DNA from 3 places in the Pectobacterium nicotianae genome. Region 1 is predicted to be linked to each of the others. Evidence: predicted binding sites of a transcription regulator. Region 1 holds the regulator's gene; each other region holds the start of a gene.
The links. Region 1 encodes sigma-54, which starts transcription at its own class of promoters, with help from an activator protein. Its sites were predicted from a motif close to GTTGGCACANNTTTCGCTNT; they were not measured.
Positions count from the first base shown of each region.

Region 2: glnK (P-II family nitrogen regulator) is a predicted target of sigma-54. The motif match lies at 1,259-1,278, and genes of this name have one in related genera.
Region 3: glnA (glutamate--ammonia ligase) is a predicted target of sigma-54. The motif match lies at 1,368-1,387, and genes of this name have one in related genera.

Region 1 covers NZ_CP096821.1:4,525,804-4,528,079, reverse strand. Annotated here, with positions in the region: gene ptsN (PTS IIA-like nitrogen regulatory protein PtsN) at 1-275, opposite strand, end outside; gene hpf (ribosome hibernation promoting factor) at 371-658, opposite strand; gene rpoN (RNA polymerase factor sigma-54) at 682-2,115, opposite strand; gene lptB (LPS export ABC transporter ATP-binding protein) at 2,165-2,276, opposite strand, start outside.
Region 2 covers NZ_CP096821.1:3,599,643-3,601,918, reverse strand. Annotated here, with positions in the region: gene MYB54_RS16135 (SmdB family multidrug efflux ABC transporter permease/ATP-binding protein) at 1-1,004, shown strand, start outside; gene glnK (P-II family nitrogen regulator) at 1,365-1,703, shown strand; gene amtB (ammonium transporter AmtB) at 1,743-2,276, shown strand, end outside.
Region 3 covers NZ_CP096821.1:4,842,462-4,844,737, reverse strand. Annotated here, with positions in the region: gene glnA (glutamate--ammonia ligase) at 1-1,289, opposite strand, end outside; gene typA (ribosome-dependent GTPase TypA) at 1,659-2,276, shown strand, end outside.

The DNA.
Region 1 (2,276 bases):
TGCTCTAACTGGATGAAAACACCGATGGCACCCAGCGCATTATCGTCTTCCAGCTTACCGTGAGGAATGGCAATGCCGCCGCCGATTCCTGTGCTGCCCATCCGCTCCCGAGTCAGGATGGCATCAAAGATAATCTGCGAAGGAATGTTAAGCTGCCTGGCGGCCAGCTCACTGATAATTTCCAATGCCCGTTTCTTACTCTGGCAGTGGACGGTGCTTCGGGTGCACTCAGGACGTAATACGGTGCTGAGCTGCAATACGGGATCGTGGTTCATTTTATTTTCACTTAACGACGCTTTCACTTCTGGTGATCCCGACCCACCCGATGGATGGGCCGAGTTTGTCCTTTGCCAAATGGCAAAGAAGAAAATTAGTGCTGCTTGAGTTTATCTTTATGCTTATTGAGCTGTCTCGCCAGCTTATCAATCAATAAATCTATCGCGGCGTACATATCTGCCGCCTCTGAGGTTGCATGCAGCTCGCCGCCATTCACGTGGAGCGTGGCCTCGGCAATTTGCTGAACTTTTTCCACTCTCAATACCACATTGACCTGATTAATCCGGTCAAAATACTGCTCTAATTTGGCAAACTTGCCATTCACAAAATCACGCAGTGGTTCAGTGATATCGATGTGGTGTCCGGTAATGTTGAGCTGCATAGTGTCTTCCTTCTCTGTTGAGATCAAACCAGTTGTTTACGCTGATTCGACGGTGGGATAGATAAAGACTCTCGGTATTTTGCAACGGTTCGACGCGCCACGATGATGCCCTGATCGGAGAGCAGTGCCGTAAGCTTGCTATCGCTCAGTGGCTTCACGGGGTTTTCCGCTGCAATAAGCTTCTTCACCAACGCGCGGATTGCCGTTGATGAGGCTTCTCCGCCGCTATCGGTATTAACGTGGCTGGAGAAGAAATATTTTAGCTCAAAAATGCCGCGCGGGCTGTGCAGGAACTTCTGTGTCGTCACGCGTGAGATGGTGGATTCATGCATATCCACCGCTTGAGCGATGTCTGCCAGTACCATGGGCTTCATGAATTCTTCGCCCTGCTCGAAGAAATCCTGCTGCTGTTCGACGATGCAGCGGGTGACCTTCAGCAGCGTGTCATTGCGACTTTCCAGGCTTTTGATGAGCCAGCGCGCTTCTTGCAGATTGCTGCGGATAAACTGCCCGTCGCTGTCGTTGCGCGCGCTGTTACCCAGCGCGGCATACTGCTGGTTAATCTGCAACCGGGGGACGCTGTCGGTGTTCAGTTCGACGGCCCAGATCCCCTGAACTTTACGTACCAGCACGTCAGGAATCACGTATTCGGATTCACCGGTGTTGATCGATTGTCCCGGACGGGGATCGAGCGATTGGATCAGCGCCAGCGCTTCTTTCAGCACCTCTTCTTTCAGACGAGTAACGCGGATCAGGCTGCGGAAATCATGGTTGGCTAACAGATCGAGATGATCGCTGACGATCAGGCGCGCTTCGGTCAGACGTGGCGTGTCGTCGGCGAATTGGGAAAGCTGCACCAGCAGACAATCACGCAGATCGCGAGCGGCGACGCCAACGGGATCGAAGCGCTGCACGCGTTTTAGCACGGCTTCAACCTCTTCCAGCGTCACGTCGTCGTCACCGATGCTGTCAAGAATGTCCTGCAACGGTACGGTCAGGTAACCGGTGTTGTCGACTGCATCGACGATAGAGGTCGCGATAGCCGCGTCGGTGTCGGAAAACGGCGTTAGCTCAACCTGCCACATCAGGTAATCCTGAAGCGTTTGCGTGGTTTCGCCTTGATAAATCGGCAGTTCTTCATCGCGATAGTCGGTGCCAGTGCCCGACGGCGTGCCTGCGGAGTAGATTTCATCCCAGGTAGCATCGAGCGGCAATTCTTCCGGCATGTCTCTTTGTTCAAGGGCTTCGCCGGTATCCAGCGAATCGCTGTCTGCCTTTTCAAATGACTCGATTTCGTCGTGCTGATCCGTTTGTTCGAGCAACGGATTGCTTTCCAGCGCCAGTTGAATTTCCTGTTGCAATTCAAGCGTGGACAGTTGCAACAGGCGGATCGCCTGTTGGAGCTGTGGAGTCATGGCCAGTTGCTGGCTAAGCCTGAGTTGCAAACCTTGCTTCATAAATCGCGCTAACGTCCCATAAGTACTGCAAAGATAAAATATTACCCTATCAGAGTCGGAAGCCTTCGCCCAGATAGACGCGTTTCACCTGTTCATCGGCCAGAATATCGGTCGGTGAACCGTGGGCGATCAGGTTGCCCTGACTCACGATGTAGGCTCGT
Region 2 (2,276 bases), 930 kb from region 1:
TTGCCGCGATGGTGCTGTGTGGCTTGTTAATCCAATTCGGTTTCAGCTCAATGGGATCGGTTGGCGTCGGGGTCTTGTACGCGTTTATCAACTATTTGGGCCGTCTGAATGAACCGCTGATTGAACTGACAACTCAGCAAACGATGTTACAGCAGGCGGTTGTCGCCGGTGAGCGTATCTTTGAACTAATGGATGGCAAAAAGCAGCGTTACGGCGATGATGAGCGTCCTCTGGCGACAGGGCGTGTCGATATTGACGATGTCTCTTTCTCGTATGGCACAGAAAAACGCGTGCTACAGAATATTTCTCTGACGATACCAGAGCGCGGATTCGTCGCGCTGGTCGGGCATACCGGCAGTGGGAAAAGTACGCTAGCCAGTTTGCTTATGGGGTATTACGCGCCAGATGAGGGTGAGATTCGACTCGATGGCCGCCCGCTGTCGACGCTCTCTCATGCGGTCTTGCGCCAAAATGTGGCAATGGTGCAACAGGATCCGGTTGTGCTGGCGGAATCCATGTTTGTGAATGTGACGCTGGGGCGTGATATCAGCGAAGAGGCCGTCTGGCGCGTGCTGGAAGTAGTGCAGCTTGCTGAACTGGTTCGGGCTTTTCCTGAAGGGTTGCATACGCGCATTGGCGAGCAGGGGAATAACCTGTCTACCGGACAAAAGCAGCTGTTGGCGATTGCGCGGGTACTGGTGCAAACGCCTAAAATCCTGATTCTTGATGAAGCGACGGCGAATATTGACTCAGGTACGGAGCAGGCGGTGCAAAAGGCGCTGCGCATTATCAGGGAACAGACAACCTTGATTATCATCGCCCATCGGCTTTCCACTATCGTTGAGGCCGACACGATTATGGTGCTCCATCATGGGCAAACCGTTGAGCGGGGAACGCATGAGCAACTGCTGCAACAGCAGGGGCGCTATTATCAAATGTATCAATTGCAGCTCGCCGGAGAGGATCTTGCAGCCACCAGCACTGAGCCTTGTCCTGCGCACTGAGGCTTACCTGGGAGAGTATCTCGGTCTGCACCGCCTTGTGTGGTGCAGACTGACAGTCTATTCATGGCTTCGCACCATCAATAAGCATCGTGATTCTGGTTTTCCCCCGCACTGCACTGAAAATACTCTTCGTGCACTAAATTAGTGCAATTCTTGCCCGATTCTTCCTGCATTTTGTTCCCACCGGGTTTTCTTTTTGCCCTTTCTTATCGTTAATAGCGTTCTCTTTCCTGATTTGTGCCAGATAAATCATTTATGGCACACCCTTTGCTTTAGTCATGACGTAGACCGACTTCATAGAGCATGTAATCGAACAAGTGACGGGCGAAAGCCTGAACGTAATGGCTAGGGGGAAGATAAATGAAACTGGTTACTGTGGTGATAAAACCATTCAAGCTGGAAGATGTACGTGAAGCGTTATCTTCTGTCGGCATCCAGGGACTCACCGTCACTGAGGTGAAGGGATTTGGTCGTCAGAAAGGACACGCGGAGCTATACCGCGGCGCAGAATACAGCGTTAACTTTTTACCCAAGGTAAAAATTGATATCGCGATTGCAGACGACCAACTGGATGAAGTGATCGATGTTATCAGCAAAGCCGCGTACACCGGAAAAATTGGTGACGGCAAAATTTTTGTCGCCGAGTTGCAAAGGGTTATCCGTATTCGTACGGGTGAAACTGACGAAGCCGCACTTTAATAACACCTAGCGTAGATACGTAAATAGGGATGGATGAAAATGAAAAAACTACTCTCTTCATTAGGTTTTGGTGTGGCGGCATTACTCCCGTCCTGGGCAATGGCTGCGACACCGACGATTGATAAAGCGGACAACGCTTTTATTATGATTTGTACCGCACTGGTACTCTTTATGACTATACCGGGCATCGCATTGTTTTACGGCGGCCTGATTCGTTCTAAGAACGTTCTGTCCATGATGACGCAAGTGAGCGTAACGTTCGCGATGGTTTGTATCCTGTGGGTCGTTTACGGATATAGCCTGGCCTTCAGCGAAGGTAACGCCTTCTTCGGTGGTTTCAGCACCTTTATGCTGAAAGGCATCGGGATTGAATCCATCAGTGGCACCTTCTATCAGTTTGTACACGTGGCTTATCAGGCTTCCTTTGCCTGTATCACCGTTGCGCTGATTGTCGGGGCGATTGCTGAGCGTATTCGTTTCTCTGCTGTACTGATCTTTGTTGCGCTGTGGCTGACGTTCTCCTACCTGCCGATGACGCACATGGTATGGGGTGGTGGCTATCTGGCTGCTGAT
Region 3 (2,276 bases), 320 kb from region 1:
GTCAGGAACTCGCGGTCTTCGTTCAGTGCAGCCAGGGCCTCGTCCAGAGAACCTGCAACTTTTGGAATCTCTGCTTCTTCTTCCGGCGGCAGGTCGTACAGGTTTTTGTCCATTGCATCGCCAGGGTGGATTTTGTTGATGATGCCGTCGAGGCCAGCCATCAGCAGTGCAGCGAAGCACAGGTACGGGTTAGCTGCTGGATCTGGGAAGCGCGCTTCGATACGACGTGCTTTCGGGCTCGCAACCACTGGGATACGGATTGAAGCAGAACGGTTACGGGCAGAGTAAGCCAGCATAACTGGGGCTTCGTAGCCTGGGACCAGACGCTTGTAGGAGTTGGTGGTCGGGTTCGCCAGGGCGTTGATAGCTTTAGCGTGTTTGATAACACCGCCGATGTAGAACAGCGCCATTTCAGACAGGCCGCCGTATTTGTCGCCAGCGAACAGGTTAGTACCGTCTTTAGACAGAGACATATGGCAGTGCATACCAGAACCGTTATCACCGAACATTGGTTTTGGCATGAAGGTCGCGGTTTTACCGTAGGCGTGAGCCACGTTGTGCACGACATATTTGTAGATCTGAATTTCGTCAGCTTTTTTGGTCATGGTGTTGAAGCGGGTAGCCACTTCGTTCTGACCAGCGGTAGCCACTTCGTGGTGGTGGGCTTCAACAACCAGACCCATTTGCTCCATGGTCAGACACATAGCAGAACGGATGTCCTGTGATGAATCGACTGGTGGAACTGGGAAGTAGCCGCCTTTCAGACCTGGACGGTGACCTTTGTTACCGCCTTCGTAGGCTTTACCGGAGTTCCAGTAAGCTTCGACATCGTCGATAGCAACGTGGGAACCGGAAGTGCTGCTGCCGAAACGGATGTCATCGAACAGGAAGAATTCTGGCTCAGGCCCGAACAGGACGGTATCGGCAATGCCGGAAGAACGCAGGAAATCTTCCGCACGTTTCGCGATAGAACGCGGGTCGCGGTCATAACCTTGCATCGTGCCTGGTTCGAGGATGTCACAACGAATGATCAGTGTAGAATCTTCGAAGAACGGGTCGATCATTGCGGTGCTGGCATCGGGCATCAGAACCATGTCTGACTCGTTAATACCTTTCCAGCCGCCAATCGAGGAACCATCAAACATTTTACCTTCTTCGAAGAAGTCGGCATTGACTTGATGAGCCGGAATGGTGACGTGCTGCTCTTTACCTTTAGTATCAGTGAAGCGTAAATCAACAAACTTCACTTCGTGCTCATTCAGCATCGTCAAAACATGTTCTGCGGACATACTTGGTTCTCCCGATTGGTCATTTATCGTCGTGGAACGAATATCGTTGTGGATTGATGTTGTTGCCGTGAGTAGACTAAAGCTAAAAGTGTGCCAACTTTTTAAATGTGTGCAATGTGTTGCTCCTTGGGGCTTTCTCACGGAAATCCACTGCACCATTATAGTCTAAAGCACCAAAATGGTGCTCCATATGTGAATTATTGCACTTTTTTGGTGCATTCATGTTCGCTTGTAGCGCTTTTGCACCGTGAAAGGGATCACAAAGCAGGCAGCTCTAGGTTGTTTATCATAGATGCTTGTGATCTTGTTTAGTCCCTCGATTAATACGTGTACAATAGCGCGCTATTTCTAAATGCCTGAGGCAAAGCTGTGATCGAAAATTTGCGTAACATCGCCATTATTGCGCACGTTGACCATGGGAAAACCACCCTGGTTGACAAGCTGTTGCAACAATCCGGAACGTTCGGTGAACGTGTCGAAGCAACCGAGCGTGTAATGGACTCCAACGATTTGGAGAAAGAGCGTGGAATTACCATCCTCGCAAAAAATACCGCCATTAATTGGAAAGACTACCGTATTAACATCGTAGATACCCCGGGACACGCCGACTTCGGCGGCGAGGTTGAGCGTGTAATGTCGATGGTTGACTCGGTACTGCTGGTTGTTGATGCGATGGATGGCCCGATGCCGCAAACGCGTTTCGTGACCAAAAAAGCATTTGCCAACGGTCTGAAACCGATTGTGGTTATCAACAAAGTTGACCGTCCTGGCGCGCGTCCTGACTGGGTTGTCGATCAGGTATTCGACCTGTTCGTGAACCTGGATGCGACTGACGAGCAACTGGATTTCCCGATCATTTATGCTTCTGCGCTGAATGGTATCGCGGGTCTCGACCATACCGACATGGCGGAAGATATGACTCCGCTGTATCAGGCGATTGTCGATCACGTTTCTCCACCTCAGGTTGAGATGGATGCGCCGTTCCAG